Regions from separate parts of the Cupriavidus nantongensis genome, predicted to be linked through region 2. Evidence: predicted binding sites of a transcription regulator. Region 2 holds the regulator's gene; each other region holds the start of a gene.

Region 1 (9,919 bases), on a different contig from region 2:
GGGCTCCGGCGTTCCACCATGGTCCGCGCCCGTTCAGCGCAGTCCTGGCTGCCCGCTTGGCCTCCAGCCCCTGGCGCCGCATAAGCGCCAGTCGCGTTCGCCATGCTTTGGCTTGCCGCCATATCAGACAGCGTAGCCGTCGGCGCACCCATCCGTCCAAGTTCTCCAGTGGCCGCTTGCTCTGCGTGTATTGGAAGTACCCAATCCACCCGCGCAGCACCGGATTCAGCACCGCGATCGTGTGAGCCAGGCTTCTTCCTCGACCTTTGCGCACCACGTCCTTGATGCGTCCAATCAGCCTCGCAGGCTTTCCGGAGCGATGCGCAGCTTCGCCTGATGATGAGAGGACAGGCTGTAGCCCAGGAACTTGCGCTTCCACGGCCGCTCGCATGCGCTCTTGGCCTCGTTGACCCGTAGCTTCAAGCGCTCCGCAAGGAACGCCGTCATCCCGGCCAACAGCCATTGCCCCGCCGTTCTGCTTCGGACGTAGATATTGCAGTCGTCGGCATAACGGCAGAACGCCAGCCCCCGCTTCTCCAGTTCGCGGTCCCAATCCGTCAGCAGGATGTTCGACAGCAGCGGCGACAGCGGCCCGCCTTGCGGCGTGCCCTGCCTCCTCGCCTCGGCCACCCCGCCGCGCATCAGCCCCGCTTCCAGATACCGCCGGATCAGCTTGAGCACCCGGGCGTCCTTCACCTGCCGGGCCACCCGCGACATCAGGATGTCGTGGTTGACCCGATCGAAGAACTTCTCCAGATCGATATCCACCACCCAGCGCCGGCCTTCCTGCACGTACCGCTGTGCCTGCAAGACCGCCTGCTGAGCGCTGCGCCCCGGCCTGAAGCCGTAGCTCGACTCGGAGAACCCCGTTTCGTAGAGCGGTTGGAGTACCTGCAGCAGCGCCTGCTGGATCAGCCTGTCCACCACCGTCGGGATGCCCAGTGTCCTTATCCCGCCCGCAGGCTTGGGGATGTCCACCGCGCGCACCGCCTGCGGGATGTACTGGCCGGCCAGCAACGCCGCCCTGACGCTTGGCCAACTCACCTTCAGCCAGTCGCGCAACGCCGTCACCTCCAGGGCATCCACCCCAGCGGCGCCGCCATTGCCGACCACCCTCCGGTACGCCAGCCACATGTTGCTTCTCTCAACCACCGCCTCCATCAGCGATGGCGCCTGCGCTTTCGTTTGCCCGACAGCCGCCGTGCCATCCTCCGCACCCCCATCGGCGCCAAGCAGGTTCCGCCCGCCTTCCTCCGCTGTGGGCTGCACTCGTTCGTGCATTTGGGCTTCGTCGGTAAGCATCGAGGTCTGTCGTCCTAATCGCGCTCGTTCATGTTCGGCCCTTCAGTGCCAACCGCGCACCTACTATGGCCTCTGCTGACTTCTGCACCGCCATCCCGACGCCTCTCGACGTCAGTAGCACCATGGCAGCGATGCAGATCTCCCCGGGTATGACGCACTCACCTTCACGCTTATGCCTGTCGGATTTACGCCGCATCGTTCCGTGCAAGTACTGGGCTTTGGCTACTCTGGCCGCCTCACCCCGATGCGTCGCCTCATATCCGCTTCCTGTTCGTCAGGCCAGCGCTTTGCCTCGGACTTCCTTCAGACTCCCAGTCGCCCGGGAAACCCTTGTCTTTGGCTAACACTTCCCCTTGCCGGGTGTGTAGGGGACTTGCACCCCCAAGTAAGTGCGCCCTGCCGGGCGCACCAGAAAGGAGGTCGCCGGCTACGCCGGCGAAACAGCCACGCCCGCCAAGCACGACAAGCCAAGAACCGAAGGATGCGGCGAGCGCTGAATCAACGCCCACGCCGGCGCCGCCGCAAGCGGGTCTTGCGCCGGCCGCCGACGCCCGCGACCGGGCCGCGGCCGACGCAGCGCCCGCAGCCCACGCCACGCCCCGGCTCACCCAACCCCAAGCACCCACTCCGCCAGCCTCTTCGCATCGTCCTCTCCCAGATTTCCATGCGGCGGCATGGGAATCCTGCCCCACGCCCCCTTGCCGCCCTCGCGAATCTTCTTCGACAGCGAAGCTGCCGCCTGACTATCGCCCTTGTACCGCGCCGCCACCTCGGCAAACCCTGGCCCCACCAGCTTCGACTGCATGCCATGGCAGGAAAAGCAGCCGCTCTTGTCGGCCAGCGCCTGCATCTCCGCCGCCGTGGCGGCCAGCGCCGCGCCCGGCAACATCGCGCCAACCGCCGCCAGCGCCATCCATTCCTTCTTCATGCCTGTATCCCGATACCGTGGCGACCGAGCCCCGGGCACGCCATGCATCGCCGCTGCGATGCCATGCGCGCGGGGCCGCATCACCGTTGATCCCTCAGCTCTTGTGCAGCTTGAACACCCACACCGAGCCGCCCTGCTCCAGGAAATTCACGCGCTTGGCCACCTCTCCGCCCCACAGCGGCACCGCGCCGCCCCAGCCGGACACCACCGCGACGAACTGCTCGCCGTTCTCTTCCCACGTGACCGGCGGCGCGACCACGCCGCTGCCAGTCTGGAACTGCCACAGCTCCTTGCCGGTCCTGGCGTCGGCGGCCTTCAGGTAGCCTTCCGGCGTGCCCCAGAACACCAGCCCGCCGGCGGTGGTCATGGCGCCGCCCCACAGCGGCGCGCCGTTCTTGACCTCCCAGACGATCTTGCCGGTCTTGGGATTGATCGCGCGCAGCGAGCCGATGTAGTCCTCGTTCAGCGGCTGGATGGTGAAGCCCGCGCCCAGGAACGCCGCGCCCTTCTTGTAGCTGATGGGCTCGTTCCAGATATCCATGCCCCATTCGTTGGCGGGCACGTAGAACAGGCCGGTCTGCGGGCTGTAGGCCATCGGCTGCTGGTTCTTGCCGCCGAGGAAGCCGGGCGCGGCGAACACCGACTTGCCCTTCTTCTCGCCGTTGGCGGCGGCCGGGTCGCCCGGGCGGCCCTCGGCGACGTAGTTCGGGCGGCCGCTCTTCAGGTCGATGCCGGTGGCCCAGGTGATCTTCCTGACGAAGGGAAAGGCGTTGACCAGCTTGCCGCTGGTGGCATCGTTGACGTAGAAGAAGCCGTTGCGGTCGGCCTTGCCGCCCATGCGCTTGCCGTCCAGGTCGAAGGTGACGAACTCGTTCACGCCGTCGAAGTCCCAGCCGTCGTTCGGGGTGTTCTGGTAGTGCCAGACGATCTTGCCGGTGGCGGGATCGAGCGCGACGGTGGAGGCGGAGTACAGGTTGTCGCCCTTGCGGATATGGCTGTTCCACGGGCCCGGGTTGCCGGTGCCGAAGTAGGCCAGGCCGGTCGCCGGATCATAGGTGCCGCCCAGCCACGTGGCCGCGCCCCCGGTCTTCCAGGTCTCGCCCGGCCAGCTGGCGTTCTGGGTGCCGGTCATGCCGATCTCGGTCTTGTTGCCGTCCTTGTCGTACTTGTAGCCCATGTGGCCTTCGACCACCGGCCGCGACCACACCAGCTGGCCGGTCTTCGCGTCGCGCGCGTCGACGCGGCCGACCACGCCGAATTCGCCGCCCGAGATGCCGGTCAGCACCAGGCCCTTGGCCACCAGCGGCGCGGCCGTGTACGAATAGCCGGCCGCGTAGTCTTCCAGCTTTTCCTTCCACACCACCTTGCCGCTGTTCTGGTCCAGCGCCACCAGCTGCGCATCGAGCGTGCCGAAGATCACCAGGTTGTCGTACAGCGCCGCGCCGCGGTTGACCACGTCGCAGCACGGCATGATGCCTTCGGGCAGGCGGTGCTCGTACTTCCACAGCTTGCGCCCGGTCTTCACGTCGAGCGCATAGATGCGCGAATACGAGGCGGTGACGAACATCTTGCCGTCGTGGATCAGCGGCTGCGATTCCTGCCCGCGCTGCTTTTCGCCGCCGAACGAGAACGACCACGCCGGCACCAGCCGGCCCACGTTTTTCGTATTGATGCGCGACAGCGTTGAATAACGCTGGCCCTGCGGGCCCATGCCCCACGACAGCACGTCGCCGGGGGACTTCGCGTCGTTCTCGATCATGGCGTCGCTCACCGCCGCGTGCGCGCCAACGCTCGCCGCGGCGGCCGCGATTGCGGCTATTGCCGCCATTGCCGCCAGCCCTACTCGTATCGTCCTCATTGCCATCTCCTCTCTTGTTTTGGATTTCGCTGGTGCGCCACTGCGCCACACACCAGCACGCAAATGGCAAATCCCATGCCAGTAGGCCGGGGCTCGCTCACGCGCCCTGCAGCCGCACCGCACGGTCGCGGCCCGCGCCAGCGTGCAACACTGCGTTGCAGCTGCGCCAGAATTGAACAGCCAGAGCCGGCGCCTTCACCGCGCCAGCGCGGCTTCCTCGTGCGCCGGGTAGAGATGAATCACGTTGCGCAGGTATTCCGCCGGCAGCGCGCCCCAGCGCGCAAAGGGCTCGGGCACCGGCATCGCCATCACCTCGGCCAGGTCGCGACCCTGCGCCGCGGCCTCGCGCAGGCGCATGTCGAGCCACTGCAGGTAGGCGCGCGTCTGCGCGATGGCTTCCGTGCCGCCCAGTGCGGGCCCGTGGCTGGGCACCAGCAGTCGTGCCCCGCTCTGCGCCATCAGCGCCTGCAGCCGATCCAGGCTGTCGAGCCAGCGGCCGATATGCGCGTGCGGCGTGGTCGGGATGCGCTCACGGAACACCAGCCCGCCGGCAAAGACGATGCCGGCATCGCGGTCCAGCAGCACCAGGTCCGCATCGGTATGGCCTTGCAGGCGGATCAGTTCCAGCGTGCGGCGGCCGACCGTGCGGACGCCGGGTGCCAGTGCGTGAACCGGCGGCGCGGGTTCGGTGCCGCGCATCCAGTCGCCGCACAGGCGGTAGAGGTTGTCGGCATAGACGGCGCCCTCGCGGCGCGCGCCGTCGATGGTCGCGGGCAGCGCACTGGCGCCCACGTCGACATAGGCCTGGTTGCCGAAGAAATAGTCGGGATGCAGGTTCAGGTTCAGCACCAGCCGTACCGGCGCGCCGGTCAGCGTTGCGATGGCGCGGCGCTGCTGCTCGCCATATTCGCGCGACGGGCCGGTGTTGATCACCACCACGCCGTCGCCGGTGTCGATAAAGGCGGTATTGATGATGTTGCAGCCATTGGCCGGCGCGAAGTCGGCATTGGCGCCTTCCAGCAGCCACACGCCGGCGGCGATCTCGCGCGGGGCCAGGCGGTAGTCGGGTGGCTGCGCGGGGGCCGCGGAGACCGCAGCAGTGGCCAGCCACAGCAGCAGCGACGGCAATACGCGCTTCATGGCAACACCCGCGCCGCGATGCGGTTGCCGTTGTTGTCGTGGCCGGCCACGGTCAGGCCCGGCACCACCGCCTCGCGCAGGTCGAACGAGAAGATCGGGTTCTCGGCCACGGGCTCGTGCAGGGTCAGTCGCAACAGCGGCTGCCGCGCCGCGTCGGCCAGCACCAGGGTCTCGAGATGAAACGCCGGGATGCCGGCGACCAGGCCGGTGTCCATCGGGTGCATCACACGCAGCCGCACGCGTGCGCCGGCCTCGCCCAAGGCCGGGAACACGCGCGCCTCGACCCGGTTCAGGGTGCGGCTCCAGCTGCCGTCGCGGCGGGTCGCGCCCGGCACGGTGCAGCCACCGCCGCCGGCGTCGATCCATGTGCTGCCGACATGCCAGGTGCCATCGCGCGTGCGCGCCGCCACCCGCACCGGCGAGGCCTGCTCCAGCTTGAAGCGGAACGACAGCGACGGCCGCACCCGCAGCGGCTCGAACGCCAGCACCGGGCGGATCGGGTTGCGGTCCACCGCCACCACGATGCGCTCGACCTCGCCCAGCGCCGACGCGTCGAACGCAATCGGCACGCGCATCGGGTCTTCGGCAAAGGCCGGCCCGGTCACGCGCACACGGCTGTCGAACACCACCGGGCCCTGCTGCAGCAGCTCCTTGTGGATCCAGGCCCATTGCGGCGACTGCATCGGGTCACGGTGCGAGATCACGCCAGCGGTGCCGGGCTCCGCTGACACAGTGGGACTGGCGAGCGCCAGCCATGTCAGCGCCAGCGCCGCCACCCCCTGCCGACCGCCGGTCATGCCGGCGCCCCGCGGCGCGCCATGCCGCGCTGCGGGTCGTAGCCGCGCAGCGCCAGCGCGAAGAACACCACCGCGCTGGCCGCGACGATGGCCAGGCTGTGCGGCGCCAGCTGCCCGTACAGCGCAAAGCGGATCGCTTCGACCGCATGCGTGAACGGGTTCAGCCGCGCAAGCTGGTACACCGCCTCGGCGCCCGACTCCTGCAGGCGCCACAGCGGATACAGCGCCGAGCTGATGAAGAACATCGGGAAGATGACGAAGTTCATGGTGCCGGCAAAGTTCTCCAGCTGGCGCACATGGACCGACAGCAGCAGGCCGAGCGCGCCCAGCATCAGCGCGGCCAGCGTCATCGCGCCCAGTCCGGCCAGCAGGTGCAGCGGCGCGAAGCGGATGCCGAAGCCCGCCGCCACCAGCAGGAACGCCGCCATCTGCAGCAATGACAGCAGCGTGCCCGCCGCCAGCTTGCAGCCCAGCAGCCAGCCGCGCGGCAGCGGCGCGGTCAGCAGCAGCCGCATCACGCCCATCTCGCGGTCGTACACCATCGCCAGCGACGACTGCATGCCGTTGAACAGCGCGATCATCCCCAGCAGCCCGGGCGCGACATAGACCTGGTATTCGATATAGCTGTCGTACGGCGGCGCGATAGCGACGCCCAGCGCGTTCTGGAAGCCTGCGGCAAACACCAGCAGCCACAGCAGCGGGCGCACCAGCGACGACAGCAGCCGCCCGGGCTGGCGCAGGTACTTGCGCAGCTCGCGGCCGCAGACCGCGCGCAGCGCGCGCCAGCGATGGCGCATCGACGGGGGCAGGACGGCGGGCATGGTCATGGTGTCAGGTGGGGGCGCGGCACGCGGTGTCGGCTTCGTCGGCGCCCAGGGTGTCGAGGTTGTTCTTGGGATGCAGCACGCCTTCGACCGGCGCGGTGCCGATCACGCCGTCTGGGTGCGCCAGCATCAGCGGCTGGCGCAGCTGGCGGTCCCAGCGCCGGAACGACAGCGGCGGACCCTTGAAGCCGTCCACCACCACCTGCCCCGCGGCCAGCGCCTGCGCCTGCGCGGCAAAGCCCGCGGGCTGCCGCACCACGCTCTCGGCAATCGCCTTGACCGCGACCCATGCGGCCCAGTCGTAGCCGGTCATCGGCCGGCCCGCGGCGCGGGCGAAGCGGCGGTTCAGCTGCGGCCCGCCGTTGCGCTCCCAGGCCCAGTGCCAGGCCTGCGCGCCCAGGCCGCTGGCGCCCACCACCGGGCGCGGCAACTGCGTGGCATAGGGCAGGCCGCGCGCGAATTCGCCGTCGGCGTCGGCCACCACCACCACGTCGTAGTCCGCGCCACCGGTCAGCAGCCTGACATTGGCCTGGTCGCGCTCGCGCGGGTCGTTGGACAGCCGGAACGCGCGCTGCGCGCTCCAGGCGATGCCAAAGCGCCGCGCCGCGCCCAGCAGTGCCTCGCGCTGCGCGGCGTCGGCCGGCGACGGCCCGCTCAGCAGCAGCGCGCGGCGCCACTTGCGCGCGGCCAGGTACTGCATCAGCGCGTCGGCGCGCATGCGCATGCTGGGCAGCGTATGCAGCAGCACCGGCGCGCAGCCGGCGCCGCGCAGCGCATCGTCGTCGGCCGAGACATTGAACAGCAGCGCCTCGCCCGGCCTGACCGCGCCCGCCGCGGCCCGCACCGAAGCCGGCGGCAGGTCGAGCAGGATAAAGCGCGTGCCCTGGCGCGCCAGCGCCGCGACCAGCGTGGCGACCTCGGCTTCGGTGCGGGCCTGCTGCGCCTCGACCCGCAGCGACTGGCCCGCGGCCTCCAGCGCAAAACGCGCTTCCGCAGCCGCCACCTGCGCGCCATCGAGCGCGCTGCCCTGCGGCTGGTCGGGATAGCGCTGCGCCAGCCGCCGCGGCGCATGGCGGGCATCGTCGGCCAGCGACACCACCGCCACGCGCACCTGCGCGGCATGCAGTGGCGCCGCCAGCACCACCGCAAGCGTAAAGGCCAGCACCGCCAGCGCCCGCTCAGTCATCGATCGCCACCGAATGCGGCACGCGGCCGGCCCTGAGCGTGGCCACCGCCTTACGGCTGGCGGTGTCGACCACGCTGACATCGTCGGACAGCCCGTTGGCAACGTAGAGCCGCGCGTTGTCGCGGCTCAGCGCCAGCCCCCAGGCGCGCCGCCCCACCAGCACATAGTCCTGCACGCGGCGCGACGCCACCTCGACCACCGCGACATGGTTGGCGCGGCCCAGCCCGATATAGGCGTGGCTGCCGTCGCTGCGCGCCGCCATCCCGACCGGCGTCACGTCTTCCGCGCGCATGCCGCGCGGCGCGAAGGCAATGGTCTGCACCACCTCCAGCGTATCGGTGCGGATCACGCTGACGCTGGCCGACAGCTCGTTGGAGACCCACAGTTCCTTGCCGCCGCGCACCAGCAGCAGCCGGCGCGGCCGGTTGCCGACGCGGATATTGCGCACCACCCTGCGCGTGGCGACGTCGACCACATGCACGAGGTTGGCAACTTCGGAAGCCACGTACACCTGCCGTCCGTCCGCGCTGACCCTGACGCCCTCCGGTTCCTCGCCCACCCCGACCGCGAACACGCGCTTGCCGGAGCCGGTGTCGTAGGCCGACAGCAGCGCGTCTTCTTCGTTCGACACATAGAGCGTGCGGCCGTCCTGGCTCAGGTCGAACAATTCCGGGTCGTCGCCAACCGGCAGCGACGCCACGGTCTTGCGCGTGGCGACGTCGACCACGTCGACGCGGTGGTCGTCGCTGCAGGCCACGTACAGCCGCGCGCGGTCCGGCGACAGCTGCAGGTGGCGCGGCCGCCGGCACTGGCGCCACGACGCCAGCTGCTGGCCGCTGGCGGCATCGTAGGCGGTCAGCGCGTCGTCCTTTTCGCTGGAGACAAAGACCTGGCCGGTGGCGGCGCGCGCGCGGCCACCCTGCGCGCCTTCGGCCAGGCCGGCTGCAACCAGCAATGCGGTGGCCAGCAGCCAGGCGCCGGCAAGCCAGGCGGGGGATGGCATCGGCTTCATGCGCTCAGCTCCGCTTGCGCCGTTTGCGCCGCGCGCGCGACCGACGGCGTCATGGCAAGGAACGCGGCTTCCAGCGTCGCGGCCGCGGTGATCCCCAGCAACGCGGCCGGGGTGCCGTCGAAGCGCACCGCGCCGCGGTCGAGCACGATCACGCGGTCGGCCTGCTCCACCTCCTGCACCAGGTGGGTGGCCCACAGCACGCCGGCGCCGGCATGGCGCGCGAGGCGCCGGGTCTCGGCCAGCAGCTGCACGCGCGAAGCCGGGTCCAGTCCCGCCGTCGGCTCGTCCAGCAGCAGCATGGCCGGTTCATGCAGCAGCGCGCGCGCCAGCTCGACCTTGCGCCGGCTGCCGCCCGACAGCTCGCGCACCGGCGCTTGCGCGCGCGGCGCCAGGCCGAAGGCCTGCAGCAGGCGCGCGATCCGCTGCGCCGCCTCGCGCCGCGGCAGGCCATGCAGGTCGGCATGGAAGCGCAGGTTGGCCAGCACCGGCAGGTCCAGGTCGATGGCGGGCTGCTGGAATACGATGCCCAGCTGCGCCAGCGCGCGCACCGGGTCGCGCCGCATGTCGCGGCACATCACCGTGACCTGCCCGGCATCGGCCACGAACAGGCCGCTGAGGATCTGGAACAGCGTGGTCTTGCCCGCGCCGTTGGGCCCCAGCAGCGCCACGAACTCGCCGCGGCGCACGCACAGCGAAACGCCGTCGAGCGCCACGCGCGCACCGAACGCCTTGCGCACGGCGTCGCAAGTCAGTACCTGGTCGTAACGGGACAGCTCGGCAAGCATGGCGGCGCGGTCAGGGTTGGGATGCCTGCGACAGAGCAAGGCCGATACCATGTGCGACGCAGCACGGCATGACGCATCCGCCCAGCC
Region 2 (9,919 bases):
ACGGCGCCTGGAGAACCGGGGTCCTCCAGTCACTGGCCGAATTCCAGTCCTGGCTGCAGCAGCACGACCTGTACGATGCGCAGGCCGACGAGCGCGTGCAGCGCATCCAGAGCGTACTGCGAAGCGACCGGCTCAAGGTCGCCTTTATCGCCGAGTTCTCGCGCGGCAAGAGCGAGCTGATCAACGCCATCTTCTTTGCCGACTACGGGCGCCGCATCCTGCCGTCGTCGGCGGGGCGCACCACCATGTGCCCGACCGAGCTGCGCTACGACGAGGCCGAGCCGCCCAGCATCCGCCTGCTGCCGATCGAGACGCGCCTGCAGGACGCCTCCACCGCCGACTTCCTCGAGGCCGGCACTTCGGCATCGCACTGGCATTCGGTGCCGCTGGACCCGTCGTCGCCCGAGGGCATGCTGGAGGCGTTCCAGCACGTGGTGCAGACCATGCGCGTGCCGCCCGAGCAGGCCGAGGCGCTCGGGCTGTACCACGAGAACGACCCCGATGCCGCCTATGCGGTCGATGCCGAGGGCATGGTCGAGATCTCGCGCTGGCGCCACGCCGTCATCAATTTCCCGCATCCGCTGCTGCGCCAGGGCCTGGTGATCCTCGACACGCCGGGCCTGAACGCGATTGGCACCGAGCCCGAGCTGACGCTGCGGCTGATCCCGGATGCGCACGTGGTGGTGTTCGTGCTGGCCGCCGACGCCGGCGTGACCAAGAGCGACCTCGAGCTGTGGCGCAGCCATGTCGGCGCCGGGCACCGGCGCGGCTGCCTGGCGGTGCTCAACAAGATCGATGGCCTGTGGGATCCGCTGCGGCAGCCCGGCGAGATCGCGCAGGAAATCGCGCGGCAGGTGTCGACCACCGCGCAGGTGCTGGGTATCGAGCAGTCGCGCGTGTATCCGGTGTCGGCGCAGAAGGGGCTGGTGGCCAAGGTCACGCACGACGACACCCTGCTCGCGCGCAGCGGCCTGCCGGAGTTCGAGCACATGCTGTCGGACCAGCTGATTCCGCGCCGGCGCGAGATCGTCTCGGACCAGGTCTACCGGCTGGTGCAGGACATGGCGCGCGCCGCGCAGCAAATGCTGCAGAGCCGCCGCCGCGATATCGTCGAGCAGCTGTTCGAGTTGCGCGGCCTGCGCGGCAAGAACCATGCGATGGTCAAGCACATGCTGATGCGGGTGCAGGCCGAGAAGGACGAGTTCGAGCAGAGCATCAGCAAGTTCCAGGCGCTGCGCCTGGTCTTTGGCCGGCACAGCGCCGACATCATCAAGAGCCTGCAGTTGCGCGACGTGCGCCGCACCATGCGCAGCGCGCGCGAGCAGATGAAGGAGCGCTTCTTTTCGCGCGGCCTGCGCGAGGACATGGACGCCTTGTTCGCGCAGCTGAGCGGGCTGGTCAGCGATGCCGACAACAAGATCGGCCAGCTGCACCAGCTGATCGAAAGCATGTACCGGCGCTTCAATGCCGAGCACGGCTTTACGCTGCCCGCGCCGATGCAGTTCACCGCCGAGCGCTACCTGGCCGAACTGCAGGAGACGCTGCGGCTGGTGCAGGCGCATTTCGGCACGGTCAGCATGCTGACGCGCTCGCGCCCGCAGCTGGTGCAAAGCGCGTTCAACACCATGGCCAGCCGCGTGCTGGAGAATTTCCGCGGCCTCAACCGCGATATCGAGGTCTGGCTCAAGTCGGTGATGACGCCGCTGGAAGCGCAGGTGCGCGAGCATCAGAAGCAGCTGCGCCGGCGTGTCGATTCGATCGAGCGCATCCATGAGGCCACCGACACGCTGGAAAGCCGCATCGCCCAGCTGGAGGAAGTGCTGAACGGGCTGGACGAACGCAGCGGACGGATCGAAGGCTTTGCCCAGCGGCTGATGCGGCCTGCGGCGGATGCGCACAGTGCCAGCCTGGCGGTAGCGTAGCGCGATCCCGAAGCCGGTATATCATGTGGCGCCGCTCTGCCGCGGCGCCCTTGTTTTTGCCGGGGCTTACAGTTCTACACCCGCTTTACCCAATGCCCCGCAAGTCTGTCCCCCGCACCGCTCCAGCCATTGCCGACGACATCCACGTGCCGCACGACTTCGGCGCGCGCGTCGTTACGTGGCAGCGCCAGCATGGCCGGCACGACCTGCCGTGGCAGAACACGCGCGACGCCTACCGCATCTGGTTGTCGGAGATCATGCTGCAGCAGACCCAGGTCAGCGCGGTGATCGACTACTTCCAGCGCTTTGTTACCGCATTGCCCACGGTGCAGCACCTGGCGGCCGCGCCTGCCGACCAGGTGATGGCGCTGTGGGCCGGGCTTGGCTATTACTCGCGCGCACGCAACCTGCATCGCTGCGCCATGCAAGTGGTCAGCGAGCATGGCGGGCGCTTCCCCACCGACCCCGCGGTGCTGGTCACGTTGCCGGGCATCGGCCGCTCCACCGCGGCGGCCATTGCCGCGTTCAGCGCGGGGGTGCGTTCGCCGATCCTGGACGGCAACGTCAAGCGCGTGTTCGCACGCTGCTTCGGCATCCATGGCCATCCGGGCGAGCGCGCGGTGGAAACGCGCATGTGGCAGCTGGCGGAACAGGCCTTGCCTGCGCCCGGCCCGCGGCAGGCCGACGACATGGTCGCCTATACGCAGGGGCTGATGGACCTGGGCGCGACGGTGTGTTCGCGCGGCAAGCCCGCCTGCCTGGCCGATGCCGCGGCGTGTCCGCTGTCCGCCGATTGCGTCGCGCGTCGCGACGGGCTGACCGGCGTGCTGCCCGCGCCCAAGCCGCGCGCGGCGATCCCCGAGCGCAGCACGGTGATGCTGCTGCTGCGGCGCGAGCGTGAAGTGTTGCTGCGCCTGCGTCCGGACAGCGGCATCTGGGGCGGCCTGTGGAGCCTGCCCGAAATGCCGGTCGACACCGTGCCCTTCGACGCGGAAGACGCCGAGGCCCGCGCGCTCGACTACGCGCGCGCTTTCGGCACGCCCGCGCGCGCCGTGCTGGCCGGCGAGCTGACCCATGTGTTCACGCATTTCCGGCTGCTGATCCGCGCCATCCGGGTCGACCTCGACGCGGAGGCGAACGAGTTGCGGCAGGACGGCGCGACGCCGGCCGGGCAGCGCTGGCTGTCGCTCGACGATCTCGATGCGCTGGGCACGCCCGCGCCGGTGCGCCGGCTGCTTGAGGACCAGGCACGGGTGGGCTTGTTCTGAAGCGATAGTAGGGCGCGGTACGAAAGACCGCCTACAGCATGTGGTTCTGCCGCATGTAGCGGTGCACGATCTCGATGCGCATGCCCGCGTCGGGCAAGGCCATCAGCATCTGCTTGGCCTTCAGCGGCACCGGCAGCAATTCGCACAGCCGGTTGGCGACCCAGCTTGGGTCGTCCCACAGGTAGGGCTCGTCGAACGGCAGCCGGTCGGGCTGTTCGGCGTGCAGCCGCGTGACGATGCGGCGCAGCGCGTCCAGGCATTCGCCCAGCAATTCCAGCTTGCAGTCGATGATGTCGGGGGCAAGCACGTCGGCGCGCGCCACCAGCAGGCCGTCGTCGCGGGTTTCATGGCTGATGATATGGAAGCGCTCGCGGCCGCGCGCGCGGATCAGCAGCACGCCCAGCTGCTCCATGTTGCAGTCGACGATTTCGGCCAGGCAGCCGACCAGTTCGGGCACGGTGGGCTGGTTGGGCCGGGCCACTTCCTCGCCGCTGGCGATCAGGCAGACGCCGAACGGCGCGCTGTCGCGCAGGCAGTTGCGCACCATGTCGACATAGCGCGCCTCGAACACGCGCAACGGCAGCCGTCCACCGGGAAACAGCACCGTGTGCAGGGGGAACAGCGGCAGGTTTTCGAGCGTCCGGGGCGGGTCTTCGGATCCTGCCGGACGGTAGAGGTCGGTCGAGGACATGCGGTGCAGGCTTGGGGTCGCGCAGCATTGGGCCGCCAGGCCGACGCCGCGCTCAGAGGCCCCTGGCTGCCCGGGGTGCCATGCCGCGTGCGTCAGCCCGCCGGTGCGAGCTCTCGGTGTCTGACCAGCACATTACCATGTGCCCGGAAATAGTTGGCGAGCCTTTCGGCAATATAGACCGAGCGATGCTGGCCGCCGGTGCAGCCGATCGCCACGGTCAGGTAGCTGCGGTTGTCGGCAATGAAGCTTGGCAGCCACTTTTCCACGTAGGCGCGGATATCCTCGGCCATCGCAAGCACCATCGGCTGCCCTTGCAGGAAGTCGATGACCGGCGTGTCGCGGCCGGTCAGCGGCCGCAGTTCCAGGTCGTAGTACGGGTTGGGCAGCGAGCGCACGTCGAACACCATGTCGGCATCGCTGGGCACGCCGTGCTTGAAGCCGAACGACTCGAACAGCAGCGTCAGGCGCTGGCTGTCGTCGCGGATCAGTTCCTTGATCCAACTGCGCAGGGTATTGGTGCGCACATTGCTGGTGTCGATCCGGTGCGCGGCCTCGGCGAGCGGGCTCAGCAGCGCGCGCTCCATCTCGATCGCTTCCATCAGCGCCGTGTCGTTGAAGGCGCCGCCGCCGCCGGCCACGCTGTCGGTGCGGGCCGACAGCGGATGGCGGCGGCGCGTCTCGGAGTAGCGCTGCACCAGGGCATCGGTGCTGGCGGTCAGGAAAATCACCTCGACCTGGTGCTCGGCGGCGAGCGCGCGCACGGTGTCGGGTAGCTGGTCGAGCGACTCGCGGCTGCGGATGTCGGTAGCCACGCCCAGGTGCGTGTAGCCCTGGCTGTCGAGATAGCGGGTCAGTTCAGGGATGAACTGCGCCGGCAGGTTGTCCACGCAGTAATAGCCTGCATCTTCGAGGACGTTCAGTGCGACGGACTTGCCGGAACCGGATATGCCGGTGATGAGGATGATGCGCATAGCAACTGAAGCATAGCATCAGGTGCCGGCTGCGTCATGACAGCTGTTTGACAGCAGCAAAAATGGCGAACCTCGCGGTTCGCCATCTCGTTTGCAAGTGGTGCTGCTCAGGCTGCCTTCGACAGGCATTCCTTCATGTAGGCCTTGTATTCGTCGCCCTTCTTGCCCTTGCCCGACTTGCTGCAGGCCGCCATCTTTTCCTGCTGGGTCTTGGGCGCGCCGGACTTCGACAGGCATTCCTTCATGAACGCCTTGCGTTCGTCGCCCTTCTTGCCGGAAGCCTGCGCGTTACAGGCCTTCATCTTGTCTTGCTGGGTGTTGGCCGCGGGCTTGTCCGGATTGGCGGGGGTAGCAGGCGAGGCCGGCACGGCAGGCGTTGCCGGGGCCGCGGCCGACGGCTTGGCCGGCGTCGCAGGGGTGGCCGGCGTGGCGGTCTGCGCAAAGGCGCTGGCTGCGAACAGCGGGGTCACCAGCGCGCACACTGCAATCAGGGTCTTCATGCTTGCTCTCCTCGGGGGTGGACAACCTTATCGCCGCGCGCCGGAGTCGGCGTTGCAGCTTCCGTAACGGGCGTGATGCCCATTACAGCACAAAACGGAGCACGCCTGAGAAACGTTGACGAGCGCTTGCCACGCCGTTGTAAGCAATTGAAAACCGCGGCCGACGGTGGCTTAGAGCAGCCGGCCCTGGCCGCGCGAGACCGCATCGGCCTGCATCGCGGCGCGCTGGCGGTCCATGAAATCCCGCAGCGTGTCGATGCCGCGCAGGCGCAGGATGGTGTTGCGCACGGCGGCTTCGACCAGCACCGCAAGGTTGCGGCCGGCCGCCACCTGGATCTTGACCATGTGGATGGGCAGCCCGAGCACGTCCAGGTACTGCGAATCCAGCGGCAGCCGCTCGAACTCGCCATCGTTGCGCCGCACCAGCTGCACCACCAGCTTGATCTTCATCTTCCGCCGCACCGCGGTCTCGCCAAAGATGGTCTTGATATCGAGCAGCCCCAGGCCGCGCACTTCCAGCAGGTTCTGCAGCAGCGGCGGGCAGCGGCCCTCGATGAAATCCGGCCCCAGCCGGACGAAATCGACGGCGTCGTCGGCCACCAGCCCGTGGCCGCGCGAGATCAGTTCCAGGCCCAGCTCGCTCTTGCCCAGGCCCGATTCGCCCATGATCAGCACGCCCATGCCGAGGATGTCGAGGAACACGCCGTGCATGGTCACGCGCGGCGCCGAGATGCGCGACAGGTACAGGCGCAGGTGGTCGATCACCGCGGCCGACGACACCGGCGTGGTGAACAGCGGCGTCGACGAGCGCGTGCAGCGCAATTCCAGGTCCGGCGGCGGCTCCATGCCGTCGGCGATCACCAGGAACGGCGGCTCCAGCAGGATCAGCTCGCCCATCTGGCGCTTGCGGGTCTCGTCGTCGAGCCGCTGGTAGTACGTGATCTCGGGCTTGCCGAGGACCTGGATCCGGTTCGGGTGGATCAGGTTGAGGTGGCCCACCAGGTCCGCGGCGGAGGTCGCTTCGCGGGCGAATTCCACGTCAAAGGCGCGGTCCGCGCCCTCCAGGCCAGCGACCCACGAGAGTTTGAGGTCGGCTGCGTTGTCGTCGAAGATGGACTGGGAGGTGACGCCGGTGAGTTCCATGCGGTATGGCTGGTAAGGCGGTGTTCGAAGCGCGTGGCGCCTGCCCGGTCTGGTGCCGGCCCGCTAAAGGGGAATCAGTGGATCAGGGATGCCATGCGATCAGCAGTTCGTGCACGGCATCGGGCGTGGGCAGGGTCGCCAGGCCCTCGCGCATGTCGCGATCCGACAGCAGCTGCGCGATCTCGGACAAGATTTCCAGGTGTTGCTGCGTGGCCTGTTCCGGCACCAGAAGAAAGATCAGCAGCGAAACCGGCTTGCCGTCCGGCGATTCGAACGGAATCGGCTCGGCCAGGCGCATGAACGCGGCCAGCGGCTGCTTCAGGCCCTTGATGCGCCCGTGCGGGATCGCCACGCCGGCGCCCAGTCCGGTCGAGCCCAGCGACTCGCGCGCGAACAGGTTGTCGGTGACGATGGCGCGCGCCACGCCATGGTTGTTCTCGAAGAGGAGCCCGGCCTGCTCGAACACACGTTTCTTGCTGGTGACGCTGACGTCGAGGGTGATGTTGCCGGGTGGCAGCAATTTGGCCAAACGATTCATGGGCGATGCGCAGGATTTCAGTTAGCGGGCGGATCGTTCCGCCGGGCAGCGGCTGGCTCCCTGCCGCTGCGGGCGGGGGGACGTCCGGCCCATTATAGAGCAGCGGCTACCCCTGCCTTGTGCGGTGCAGCGCCAGCGGATGCGGCCACGATTTCTCTCTCTTTGTATGGCGCAGCATACACCTTGGCGCTGCGCTTGCGAACATTTCGGGCTCCCATGCGTGACAAGGTTTGCTCCGCTGCCACAGCCGGCACCGCCCCCGGGGCGCAAAAAAGCCGCGCTTCGCGGCGCGGCTTGCCTGTGGAATCCTGGTTCAGCAGCCCTCTGCGGGGCTGCCGGGCACGGGTTTATTGCTGCATTTGCGCTGCGGCCATCTGGTACTTGACCGCTTCGCGGTCGTGGCCTTGCACGCGATCCTTGTAGCGAATCACCTGACGGTCCAGCTTGTCGACGAGTGCGTCGATCGCCGCATACAGGTCTTCATGATGCGCTTCGACAAAGATGTCCTTGCCCTTGAGATGCAGATTGATTTCCGCGTACTGACGCCGGTCCTTTTCCTTGTGATTGTCGACAGAGAGCAGCACGCTAACGCCAATGACTTGATCGAAATGCCTGACGATTCGCTCCAGCTTCGTTTCCACGTACTCACGCAGAGGCGGCGTGATGTCCAGGTGGTGTCCACTGATCTTGAAGTTCATAGCGCTTCTCCTTCTGAAAGAGCCTCACCAGGCAGGCGGTGGGCTCGGCTACAAAGACTTGCGGAGATTGACTGCGGGGATTTTCAAGGCTTCACGATACTTGGCGACGGTGCGGCGCGCGACAACGAAGCCCTGTTCGCCCAGCAGTTCGGCGATGCGACTGTCGGAAAGGGGATTCCTCGGGTCTTCGGCTCCTATCAGTTGCTTGATCAAGGCGCGGATGGCCGTTGATGAAGCCGCGCCACCGGTCTCGGTGGACACGTGGCTGCCGAAGAAGTACTTCAGTTCGAAAGTACCCATCGGCGTGGCCATGTATTTATTGGTCGTCACCCGGGAGATGGTTGACTCGTGTAAACCCAGTGTATCGGCAATCTCCCGCAAAACCAAGGGGCGCATGGCGATTTCACCGTGGGTGAAAAAGTTCTTTTGACGCTCGACAATGGCCTGCGAAACCCGCAGGATCGTGTCGAACCTTTGCTGGATGTTCTTGATCAGCCAGCGCGCCTCCTGCAGCTTCTGCTGCAGCCCCGCGGTGCCGGTTTCGCCCTTGGCGCCACGCAGGATCTGGGCATACATATCATTGATGCGCAGCCTCGGCATCACATCCGGATTGAGCTGCGCGATCCAGCCGCCACCGCTCTTGCGCACGAACACATCGGGCACGACGAAGTCGGCCTCGGGGCGGCTGTACGCGTGGCCCGGGTAGGGCGCCAGCGAGCGGATCAGGTCATGCGCGGCCTTGAGCGCGACTTCATCGACCTGCAGGGCCTTCTTCAGCCGCGTGTAGTCGCGTACCGCAAGAAGTTCCAGGTGATGGGTGACGATGGTCAGCGCCAGTTCGCGCTGCGGGTGCGTCAGGCGGCGCAATTGCAGCGCCAGGCATTCGGCCGCGTTGCGCGCGCCCACGCCGGGCGGATCGAAGCTCTGCAGCAGCGTCAGGATGGCGTGGACTTCGTCGGGGTCGAACTCGAGTTCTTCGGGCAGCTCCGCGCAGATCTCTTCGAGCGATGCGCTCAGGTAGCCATCGTCGTCGAGCGATTCGATCAGGAAGATGGCGAGCCCCTTGTCGCGCGCCGAGATCTTCAGCGGCGTCAACTGCTCCATCAGGTATTCGCGCAGCGTGGGCTCGGCATCGCGCAGCTGCATCGGCGTCTTTTCGTCCTCGTCGCCTTGCGGGCGGCGGGCGAAGTCGTCCAGGCTCCAGTCGCCGTTGCTGTAGTCGTCGCCGCTGCTGTTGTCGCCGTAGCCGTCATCGGCGGCGCCTTCGGTGCGGGCGTCGCCATTGCCCTGGGGCTCGGCGGGGGCGGGCGCGGGCGCGCTTTGCAAGTTGACCGAGCCGTCGGCGGCCACGCGCAGCGGGCTTTCGATCCAGTCGTTCTCCCGCTCGAGCAGCGGGTTTTCCGTCAGCGCCTGTTCGACTTCCTGCTGCAGTTCCAGCGTGGAAAGCTGCAGCAGCCGGATCGACTGTTGCAGCTGCGGGGTCAGGGCCAGGTGCTGGGAGAGGCGGAGCTGTAGCGACGGTTTCATGCGACCTATTTTATGCGCATCTTTCCGATGTTGGAACGGAAATTGCTATCGCTGATGCGCCGTGATCGCCGCTGGCTCTCCCTGCCATGCAGCCATGGCGGCCCGCGCCGGGCCGCCAGCTTGTCACATGCGGAAGTTCTCGCCCAGGTAGACGCGCCGCACGGCGTCGTTGGCGATGATCTCTTCGGGCTGGCCCGCGGCCAGCACCGTGCCTTCGCTGATGATGTAGGCGTGGTCGCAGATGCCGAGCGTCTCGCGCACGTTGTGGTCGGTGATCAGCACGCCGATATTGCGCGCCTTCAGGAAGCTGACGATGCGCTGGATCTCGCCCACCGCGATCGGATCGACGCCGGCGAACGGTTCGTCGAGCAGGATGAAGCGCGGCGACGACGCCAGCGCGCGCGCGATTTCGACGCGGCGGCGCTCGCCGCCGGACAGCGACAGCGCCGGGTTGTTGCGCAGGTGCGCGATCTGCAGGTCGTCGAGCAGCGCATCGAGGCGGCGCTCGATCTCGGCCTTGGCCAGCGGCTTGCCCTTGTCGATCTGCAGCTCGAGCACTGCGCGGATGTTTTCCTCGACGTTGAGCTTGCGGAACACCGAGGCTTCCTGCGGCAGGTACGACAGCCCCATGCGCGCGCGCTCGTGAATCGGCAGGCCGCTG
Region 3 (9,919 bases), on a different contig from region 2:
AGGAACACGCCCAGCCAGCCCAGGAACGGCGAGAAGAACGGGAACGCCGCACCGGTGCCGGCCAGCAGCAGCGCCAGCGTCGACGACATGCCGGAGTAGTTGGCGACAAAGGCGAAGGCCAGCACCAGCCCGATCGACAGCACCGGGCGCGCCAGTTCCACCAGCGTTTCGCCGAACGTGGCCAGCAGGTCGCGCGGCTTCATGCGCAGCAGCACGGCCGAGATCAGCGCGGTCAGCAGGATCGCGGTGCCGACGGCGGAGAGCAGGTCGATCTTCAGCACCGCGTCATAGGCCTTGGGCGTGGCCACGATCGGCGCGGCCTTGATCACCAGCTGGTCCAGCGCCGGGATCTTGAACTTCAGCACCGTGCCGGCGAGCGGGCCGTTGGCGGCGAACAGCGCCTTGAACGGCTGCAGGCTCCATACCGTGACGATGGCGGTCAGGATGCCGAACGGCGCCCACGCGCGCAGCGTCTGCGCCAGCGTGTAGGGCGATGCCTTGCGGCTCTGCATTGCGCCACCGATACCGCCACCGATACCTCCGCCAAAGCCCGCCAGCGCGACCGTGCCGCCACTGACGTTGCCGGCGCGGCCGCCGGCGCGCTGCGACGCGCTGCGCGGCTGCCACACCTTCAGGAACGCCGCCAGCGACACCAGGCTCACCAGTGCCGAGGTGATGTCCGGCAGTTCCGGCCCGATATGGTTGGAGGTGAAGTACTGCGTCACGGCAAAGCTGCCGCCGCACACCAGCGCCGCCGGCCAGGTCTCGCGCACGCCCTTGGCGCCGTCCATCATGAACACCAGCCAGAACGGCACCAGCAGCGACAGCAGCGGCAGCTGGCGCCCGGCCATGGCGCCGATATGGAACGGGTCCAGGCCCGTCACCTGCCCGGCCACGATGATGGGAATGCCCATCGCGCCGAACGCCACCGGCGCGGTATTGGCGATCAGGCACAAGCCCGCGGCGTACAGCGGGTTGAAGCCCAACCCCACCAGCAGCGCCGCGGTGATCGCCACCGGCGCGCCGAAGCCCGCCGCACCCTCCAGGAAGGCGCCGAAGGCAAAGCCGATCAGCAGCATCTGCAGGCGCTGGTCGTCGGTGATCGACAGCACCGAGGCGCGGATCACGTCGAACTGGCCGGTCCTGACCACGATCTTGTAGAGGAACACCGCGGTCACGATGATCCACGCAATTGGCCACAGGCCATAGGCAAAGCCGAAACCAGCCGACGCCAGCGCCTGCTGCGCGGGCATGCCGTAGGCGAAGATCGCCACCGCCAGCGCCAGCAGCAGCGTCACCGCTGCGGCCACATGGCCCTTCATGCGCCAGACCGCGAGCGCGATAAAGAAGAACACGATGGGGATCGCTGCCGCCAGCGAGGACAGCCACAGGCTGCCTAGCGGTGTGTAGAGTTGGGTCCAGGGTTGCAAGGTTGGTCTCCTGATTTGGTGGTGGTTCGGGAAAATTTTTGTTCTTCCGTGACGCTTCGCAGCATCGATCCGCGCGCTTGTGTACTCCCTCTCCCGCTTGCGGGAGAGGGTTGGGGTGAGGGCCGGTGTGTCGACGAAGTCCAGGCCGTCGGTATGCCACCGCCTGCCCTCACCCCCTGCCCCTCTCCCGCAAGCGGGAGAGGGGAGCAAACATGCGGGTGTGGGAAGCGTCGACGCTGCGCTCTACTGCGCCGAGCCTGGCGCCGCCTACTCGGGCTGCCCCTTTTCCTTCAGCAGATCCGCCAGGCTCTTCGCCGCCGGCTTCAGCGGCGTGCGATGCGACGTCCATCCCAGCTGCCGCGCCGGCGTCAGCGCGCGCAGCCGCGTGGCGGCCCAGCGGAACAGCCGGTAGGCCGCCGGGTGCGAATAGGCGCCGCTCCAGAAGCGCCACACCAGGTGTTCGCCGCGGCTGTACTTGGCGCCCTGGCCGCGCAGCGGGTTGGCCGCCGGTTCTGCGGGATCACGGTTGGCCTCAGTGCGCAGGCGCACCAGCAGCTGCGGGATCGGGATGCGCACCGGGCAGACCTCGCCGCAGGCGCCGCACAGGCTCGAGGCGGTGGCCAGGTCGGCGGTGGCGTCCAGTCCCAGCAGGTGCGGCGAGATGATCTTGCCGATCGGGCCGGGGTAGGTGGTGCCGTAGGCGTGGCCGCCGATGCGGGTGTAGACCGGGCAGTGGTTCATGCACGCGCCGCAGCGGATGCATTGCAGCGTCGCGCGCAATTGCGCGTCGGCATACGCTTGCGTGCGGCCGTTGTCGAGCAGCACCAGGTGCACTTCGCGCGGGCCGTCGCGTTCGCCCGCGCGGCGCGGGCCCGAGATCAGGTTGAAGTAGGTGGTGATGGCCTGGCCCGTGGCCGAGCGCGTCAGCAGCGTCGACAGCGGCACGATGTGCTCGAGCCGGGCCACCACCTTCTCCATGCCCATGATGGCGATATGCACGTCGGGCACGGTGGTGGACAGCCGGCCGTTGCCCTCGTTTTCCACCAGCCACAGCGTGCCGGTGTCGGCGGCGGCGAAGTTCACGCCGGACAGGCCGATGTCGGCCTCGACAAAAGCCTGGCGCAGCGCGCGGCGGCCGGTCTGGATCAGCGCGTCGACATCCTCGGTATAGGGCGTGTCGGGGATATGCTCGGTGAACAGCTGCGCGATATCGCCCTTGGTCTTGTGGATCGCCGGCATCACGATATGCGAGGGCTTCTCGCCAGCCAGCTGGACGATGTACTCGCCCATGTCCGACTCGATGCAGTCGACGCCGCGTTCGGCCAGGTAATGGTTCAGCTCGATTTCCTCGCTGGCCATCGACTTGCCCTTGATTACGCGCGTGGCCTGCCTGGCGCTGGCGATGCCGTGGATGATGGCGTTGGCCTCGTCGGCGGTCTCGGCCCAGTGCACCTGCACGCCGGCCGCGCTCAGCTTCTGTTCCAGCTGCACCAGCAGGTCCGGCAGGTTGGCCAGCGCGTGCTGGCGCACCGCCTCGCCCAGGTCGCGCAGGCGTTCGAGCTCGTCGGCGTCGGGAAACTGCGCCAGGCGCTTGCCTTGCAGGAAGTCCATCGCGCCGCGGAAGCTCTGGCGCAGCTTGGGGTCGTCCAGCGCCTCGCGGGCGCGTGCCTTGAAGTCCTGTGGCGCAACGAATTGCAGTGTCTGCTGGCTCATCACGCGCCCTCCGCGGTGTCGGTCTCGATCACGACCCACAGCCGGCGCGGACCATGCGCGCCGTAGGCCAGGGTTTGCTGGATGTCCGAGGTCTTGGACGGGCCCGAGACCAGCACCAGGTTGGTCGGCATGCCGTCGGCCCAGCGCTCGGCGCGCGCGGCCATATGCAGGTCGTCATGCAGGGTCGATGCGCGCACCAGTGCGACATGCAGCGGCGGCACCAGCGACACCGTGCGCGGTGAGCCCGCATCGGGCGCCAGCACCAGCGTGCCGGTGGCGGCGATGCCGGAGCGCGCCACGGTGAAACCGGCGTCGACGGTGTCGAACAGCTCAGCCTTCCACGCCTCGATCGGGCGGTCGTAGCCGATGGCTTCGATGCCGGCCGGCAGCGCGGCTGCCAGCGCCGCGCCGGCCGCGGTGGCCGGATCGAGCAGCAGGCGCTTCACGCGCGCCCTGGCCAGCTCGGCCGCGAGCATCGCCGGCCACGCGCTGGCATCGGCGCACCAGACTTCGGCATGCAGGCCTTGCAGCGCGGCCTGCATCGCGGCGACGCGCGCGCCAGTCGTTGGCGTGCCATGGCGGCGTGCTTCGAAATGGCCGTCGATGCGGCGATCGAGCTCGGTGGTTTGCGGGGACGGCACGGGCGCGGCGGCGCGCAGCCGGCCGAGCATGCGTTCGCGGGCGCCGGGCGTGCTCATGCGGCACCTCCGCTACGGCGCCACAGGAAGCTGGCGAGGTGTTCCACCTGCAGCGGCGCGCGGTCGTGCGCGGCGGTATGGCCGATATTGAGCAGGCAGCCGCAGTCGGCCGATACCAGGCGGTCGCAGCCGGTGGCGCAGGCCGAGGCCACCTTGTCGCGCACCATCGCGCCCGAGATATCGGGATGCTTGAGCGAGAAGGTGCCGCCGAACCCGCAGCATTCCGATTCGCGCGCATGCTCGACGCGGGTCACGCCCGGCAGCGCATCGACCAGCGCCACGCCGTGCTGGCGCGTACCCATTTCTCGACGGGCGCCGCATGAGGTATGCAGCACGATGCGCTCCGGTGGCTGGGCCGATGGCGCGGCAGCGCCGAAGTCCACCTGCAGCACATGCAGCAGGAACTCGCCCAGCTCATAGACGCGTTCGGCCAGTTCGCGGGCCTTCGGGCCGGCCACCGGATCGTCGGCAAAGAGCTGCGGCCAGTGGTGGCGCATCATGCCGGCGCACGAGCCGGACGGCACGATCACCGGCCACGGCTGGCCGAACAGGTCGAGCTGGGCGCGCGCGACCGCACGCGCCGCGTCCGGGTTGCCGCTGCTGTAGGCGGGCTGGCCGCAGCAGCTCTGGCCGCGCGGGAAATGCACCGTCAGGCCTTCGCGCTCGAGCAGCCGCACGGCATCGAGGCCGGCCTGCGGCACGAACATGTCGACCAGGCAGGTGGCAAAGAGGTAGGCCTGCGTGGGGGCAGGGCCGCTGGGGTACTGACGATCCTTCATGTCTCGCTCCACACGTGCTGGGTCGCACGTTTGGGCGCATAATTCCCGCTTCCGCGCGGCGCTTCAAATTGGTTGGACCAATTCAGGGGGCGGGCCGCGCCAGATCAGGAGCGAGGAAACACGGCATGACGGCAGCCAGGCACGGGCATACCACCCGCGGACGCGTGGAGTCGGTGATGCGGCGCATGGAAACCGCGCTGCTCGACGGCACCTGGCCGCCCGGCACGCGGCTGCCGGCCGAGCGCGTGCTGGCCGAACAGTACGCGGTGGCGCGCAACACCGTGCGCGAGGCAATCCAGCGCCTGGCCGCGCGCGGCCTGCTGCAGAGCCGGCGCGGCGCGGGCGTCTATGCCACCGACCAGCTGCGCGCCGGCATTGCCTCGCCGTGGGGCCAGCTGGTGGCGGACCATCCCGCGCTGCGCGAAGACATCCTGGAATTTCGCCGGGTGCTGGAAGGCGCCACCGCCTACTTCGCGGCGTTGCGCGCGGATGCCGCCGACGTCAGGCGCATCCGCGCGCTGATGGCCGAGCTGGAACGCGCGCGCGCCACTGACGACAAGCAGGCTGAGGCCGATGCCGACGCGCAGCTGCATGACGCCATCGCGCAAGCCTCGCACAACACCATGTTCCTGCATCTGCATACCAGCGTGATCGGCATGCTGCGCGAGCACATCACCATGAACGGCACCGGCCTGCGCGAACAGGACGACGGCGCTTCGGACCTGCTGTTGCTGCAGCACCGCACGCTGTGCGATGCCATCTGCGCGCGCCGTCCGGAAGAGGCGCGCACGGCGATGCAGACCCACATCGACTTCGTGCGCAGCCGGGTGGAGCACGACGGGGCCTGAATACAGTGGGAAGGGGCACGCTATTGGTCCGACCACCGGCCCGGCGTGCCGGCCACTGCCTTCAGATCAGCCCGGCCCCCGCCAGCTCGCGCTTCAGGTACGCGTAGAAGATCGGCCCGGCGATCACGCCCGGGATGCCGTACAGCGTTTCCATCAGCAGCATCACCATCAGCAGTTCCCACGCCGCCGCCTGGATGCGCGCGCCGATGATGCGCGCGTTGAGGAAGTACTCGAGCTTGTGGATCACCACCAGGAACACCAGCGAGCCCACCGCGATCGGCAGCGATACCGACAGCGAGGCCACCACGATGGCGGTGTTCGAGATCAGGTTGCCCAGCACCGGCAGCAGCCCCGCGACGAAGGTGATCACCACCAGGGTCTTGCTCAAAGGCAGATGCACGTCGAACAGCGGCAGCACCAGCAACAGGTAGATCGAGGTCAGCACGGTATTGATCGCCGAGATCTGGATCTGCGCAAAGATGAATTGCGAGAACGCCTGCTGCAGCGTGCGCGCGCGCGCCACCAGCGCAGCCGCCAGCGGGCGCCGGTTGGGGCGCGCCACCGCGCGGTACAGCGCCACCATCGCGCCGATCACCAGCCCGATCAGGATATGCACCAGCGTGCGCAGCACCTCGGCGCCCAGCTTCTGCGCCGTCGCGGCATGCTCGCGCAGGGTGTCGATCAGCGTGTTGGCCAGCTCGTCGACGCCATTGGGCAGCGCGTCGCTGACCCACGGCGGCAGCTGCCCGCGCGAGCGGTCGATGATGTCGGCGACGTGGTTAAGCAGGCCGTCCAGGGTATTGCCCTCGCCGCTGACAAAGCGCACCAGCAGCCAGCCCGCCAGCGTCAGCCCCAGCAGGATCAGCGCCGACAGGATCGCCACCGCGAGCGCGTCGTGGCGCTGGTGCAGGCGCTTCAGGCGCGGCGCCAGCACGTCCACCAGCGAATACAGCAGCAGCCCGGACAGCAGCGCCGCCACCAGGTTGGCATGCAGCACGGTCCACAGCGCCAGCGCGGTCAGCAGGTAGGCAACGGTGCCGACGCTGTACCACGCGGCCGGCGGCAGGCGCGGGGTGACGGTCGGTTCGGGTTCTTTCATCGGTGTCTCCGGCATGCAATTTGCTGAAAGGAATTCCTGGATTCTCGCCGATCCAGATGTAATGGCTGCGTCAGCCGCGGCTCCGGTTGCGCGTGCCGCCGCGACCTGGCGCCGATGTTGGCATATCGGCACACGCAAAGGGTGTCTATATTAGGGGGAATCGCGCGCGGCCCGTGGTTTGCCGCGTAGTCCTTGTTGTCGCCAAGCCCGGGAACGCAACGCATGGCCTACACCCATACCATCGGCAACCACCGCCACGTCTTTGCCGACCTGCGCACGCTGCTGGCCAGGGCCAGCCCGGCGCGCTCCGGTGACGCGCTCGCGGGCCTCGCCGCGCAAAGCGAACAGGAGCGCATGGCGGCACGGCTGGCGCTGGCCGAGGTGCCGCTGACGCGCTTCCTCAACGAGGCGCTGGTGCCTTATGAAGACGACGAGGTCACGCGCCTGATCCACGACCGCCACGACGCCGCCGCCTTTGCCGCGATCGATGCCACCACCGTGGGCGACCTGCGCAACTGGCTGCTGCGGCATGAGACCGACAGCGCCGTGCTGGCGCGGGTCGCGCCCGGCATCACGCCGGAAATGGCGGCGGCGGTCAGCAAGCTGATGCGCAACCAGGACCTGGTCGCGGTGGCGCGCAAGTGCCAGGTGGTCACGCGCTTTCGCAGCACGGTGGGGCTGCCGGGCCGGCTGGCGGTGCGGCTGCAGCCCAACCACCCGACCGACGACCCCAAGGGCATCGCCGCCTCGATCATCGACGGGCTGCTCTATGGCTGCGGCGACGCCACCATCGGCGTCAATCCGGCCTCGGACAACCTCGGCGCGATCGTTTCGCTGCTGCGCATGATCGACGAGCTGCGCAGCCGCTTCGACATCCCCACGCAGTCGTGCGTGCTGACCCATGTCACCAACACGCTGCGCGCGATCGGCCAGGGCGCGCCGGTGGACCTGGTGTTCCAGTCGGTGGCCGGCAGCGAGCGCGCCAATGCGGCGTTCGGCATCAGCCTGTCGCTGCTGGCCGAGGCGCACGACGCCGCGCAGGGGCTGGCGCGCGGCACCGTGGGCGACAACCTGATGTACTTCGAGACCGGGCAGGGCAGCGCGCTGTCGGCCGACGCGCACCACGGCGTCGACCAGCAGACCATGGAGGCGCGCGCCTATGCGGTGGCGCGCGCGTTCTCGCCGCTGCTGGTCAATACCGTGGTCGGCTTTATCGGGCCGGAGTACCTGTACGACGGCAAGCAGATCATCCGCGCCGGGCTGGAAGACCACTTCTGCGGCAAGCTGATGGGCGTGCCGATGGGCTGCGACGTCTGCTACACCAACCATGCCGAGGCCGACCAGGACGACATGGACACGCTGCTGACGCTGTTCGGCGTGGCCGGCATCAACTTCATCATGGGCGTGCCGGGCGCCGACGACATCATGCTGAACTACCAGAGCACCTCGTTCCACGACGCGCTGTTCCTGCGCGAAGTGCTGGGGCTGCGCCCGGCGCCGGAATTCGAGGCCTGGCTGCAGCGCATGGGCATTGCCGACGGCGCCGGCCGGCTGCTGGAACCCGCGGCGCGCCAGCCGCTGCTGCAGATGGCCCACAGCTTGTAAGGCGCCGCGATGACCGCCAAACGCCAGGCTCCCGTCAGTCCCGACCCCGCGGCCGAAGCCGACCCGTGGCAACGGCTGCGCCGCTTCACGCGCGCGCGCATCGCGCTGGGCCGCACCGGCCACAGCCAGCCCACCGACGCCGTGCTGGCCTTCGGCCTGGCTCATGCGCAGGCGCGCGATGCGGTGCACCTGGCGCTGGACGTGGGCGCGGTCACCGCGGCGCTGGATGCGGCCGGGCTGGCGCACACGGCGGTCCACAGCGCGGCGCCGGACCGCGAGCACTACCTGCGTCGCCCCGACCTGGGTCGCCGTCTCGACGAAGCCAGCCGCGCGCGGCTGGACGCGGCGCGGCCGCCGCAGGCACCGGATGTGGTGTTCGTGATTGCCGACGGCCTGTCCGCGCTGGCCACGCAGCGCCATGCGCTGCCGCTGCTGCAGGCGGCGCGCGAGCGGCTGCCGCAGGGCTGGCAGATCGGTTCCGTGGTAGTTGCCGAGCAGTCGCGCGTGGCACTGGGCGACGAGATCGGCGAGCGCCTGGGCGCGCGCCAGGTGGTGATGCTGATCGGCGAGCGGCCCGGGCTGAGTTCGCCCGACAGCCTTGGCATCTACCTGACCCATGCGCCGCGCGTCGGCCGCACCGATGCCGAGCGCAATTGCATCTCCAATGTGCGACCCGAGGGGCTGTCCTATGCGCAGGCCGCCGAGCGGCTGGTGTTTCTGCTGCGCGGCGCGGCGGCGCTGGGGCGCTCCGGCGTGGACCTGAAGGACGACAGCGCGCCGGCGTTGCCCTCAGCCAGCGCCGAGGCACCGTCTCAGCTGCGCTGATAATGCAAAACGGCCACCGCGCGGGCCGCAACCCGCGTGGTGGCCGTTGCCATCGCACCGCTTACATCATGCGGCGCGAGAACTGCCCATGCCCGGCATCCGACATCAGTTGCTTGAACTGGTCACCGCTCATGTGCACCAGGTCCTGATGATCGCCGCCCTCGAAATACACTTCGGGTTGCTGCATCAGGCTGTCGTCCACATAGGTTTCCATGCCGTATGCCATCGCCACCGGCGGAATCGCGCCGAGGTCGCAATCCTTGAATATCTCGCGGATCTCGTCCTCGTGCGCCAGCACCAGGTTGCGCCCGGTCTGTTCGCAGATGGCGGCCATCTGCAGGTGATGGCTCGAAGGAATCACAGCGGCAACGTAGCCGCGGTCATCCTCCAGCAACAGCGTCTTGGCCAGCCGGTCCCCAGGCACGTGCGCGGCCTCTGCCGTGGCCATGCTGCTCAGGGTGTAGGGGTGGCGGATGATGTCGTAGCGGGTGTTCTTGCTGCTCAGGCAGTTAGCGAGCGTACTAGCCAGGGCCATGGTTGCTCCTAGGTTCCGGATGCGCCGACGGTTATCCTTGTGCTCCTAATATAGTGCGCCGGCGCCATCGCGATGGCCTGCGGCTAGCGGTGCAGCCGCGGCCACACCGCCTGCAGTTCGGTCTTCAGGAAATTCAGCAGGTAGCGCGTGGCCAGGGTCTGGTAGCGGTTGGGCATGGTCAGCATGTAGAGCTTGCTGCCGAACACGCTGATGCGGTAGTCGGGCAGCAGCGGCACCAGCGCGCCGCTGTCCAGTTCGGCGCCGATCGCATAGATCGGGAAGATGCCGACGCCCAGGCCGGCCAGCACCGCTTCTTTCAGGAAGGCGAAATTCTCCGAGCTGAGCGTCGGTTCGAGCACCACTTGTTCGCGCACCTCGCCATCGCTG

What was found. Region 2 encodes sigma-54, which starts transcription at its own class of promoters, with help from an activator protein. Its sites were predicted from a motif close to TGGCANGNAANCTGCTTT; they were not measured.
Region 1: the regulator sigma-54 is predicted to act here: its motif matches at 4,152-4,169, upstream of A2G96_RS24090 (PQQ-dependent methanol/ethanol family dehydrogenase).
Region 3: the regulator sigma-54 is predicted to act here: its motif matches at 6,577-6,594, upstream of A2G96_RS31550 (ethanolamine ammonia-lyase subunit EutB).

Annotation. Positions count from the first base shown of each region.
Region 1 is NZ_CP014845.1:617,361-627,279, reverse strand. It holds partial or broken gene A2G96_RS34175 (group II intron maturase-specific domain-containing protein) at 137-391, opposite strand; gene ltrA (group II intron reverse transcriptase/maturase) at 295-1,302, opposite strand; gene A2G96_RS24095 (c-type cytochrome) at 1,907-2,230, opposite strand; gene A2G96_RS24090 (PQQ-dependent methanol/ethanol family dehydrogenase) at 2,325-4,088, opposite strand; gene A2G96_RS24085 (quinoprotein relay system zinc metallohydrolase 1) at 4,284-5,228, opposite strand; gene A2G96_RS24080 (quinoprotein dehydrogenase-associated SoxYZ-like carrier) at 5,225-6,025, opposite strand; gene A2G96_RS24075 (ABC transporter permease) at 6,022-6,852, opposite strand; gene A2G96_RS24070 (ABC transporter substrate-binding protein) at 6,857-8,035, opposite strand; gene A2G96_RS24065 (PQQ-dependent catabolism-associated beta-propeller protein) at 8,028-9,047, opposite strand; gene A2G96_RS24060 (ABC transporter ATP-binding protein) at 9,044-9,832, opposite strand.
Region 2 is NZ_CP014844.1:663,720-673,638, forward strand. It holds gene A2G96_RS03020 (dynamin family protein) at 1-1,922, shown strand, start outside; gene mutY (A/G-specific adenine glycosylase) at 2,015-3,190, shown strand; gene A2G96_RS03030 (LON peptidase substrate-binding domain-containing protein) at 3,222-3,881, opposite strand; gene rapZ (RNase adapter RapZ) at 3,974-4,852, opposite strand; gene A2G96_RS03040 (PsiF family protein) at 4,960-5,352, opposite strand; gene hprK (HPr(Ser) kinase/phosphatase) at 5,524-6,495, opposite strand; gene A2G96_RS03050 (PTS sugar transporter subunit IIA) at 6,578-7,033, opposite strand; gene hpf (ribosome hibernation-promoting factor, HPF/YfiA family) at 7,381-7,731, opposite strand; gene A2G96_RS03060 (RNA polymerase factor sigma-54) at 7,780-9,258, opposite strand; gene lptB (LPS export ABC transporter ATP-binding protein) at 9,382-9,919, opposite strand, start outside.
Region 3 is NZ_CP014845.1:2,381,800-2,391,718, forward strand. It holds gene A2G96_RS31520 (lactate permease LctP family transporter) at 1-1,430, opposite strand, end outside; gene A2G96_RS31525 (LutB/LldF family L-lactate oxidation iron-sulfur protein) at 1,698-3,143, opposite strand; gene A2G96_RS31530 (LutC/YkgG family protein) at 3,143-3,841, opposite strand; gene A2G96_RS31535 ((Fe-S)-binding protein) at 3,838-4,620, opposite strand; gene A2G96_RS31540 (FadR/GntR family transcriptional regulator) at 4,746-5,468, shown strand; gene A2G96_RS31545 (AI-2E family transporter) at 5,530-6,567, opposite strand; gene A2G96_RS31550 (ethanolamine ammonia-lyase subunit EutB) at 6,790-8,172, shown strand; gene eutC (ethanolamine ammonia-lyase subunit EutC) at 8,182-8,997, shown strand; gene A2G96_RS31560 (aminoacyl-tRNA deacylase) at 9,059-9,532, opposite strand; gene A2G96_RS31565 (LysR family transcriptional regulator) at 9,616-9,919, opposite strand, start outside.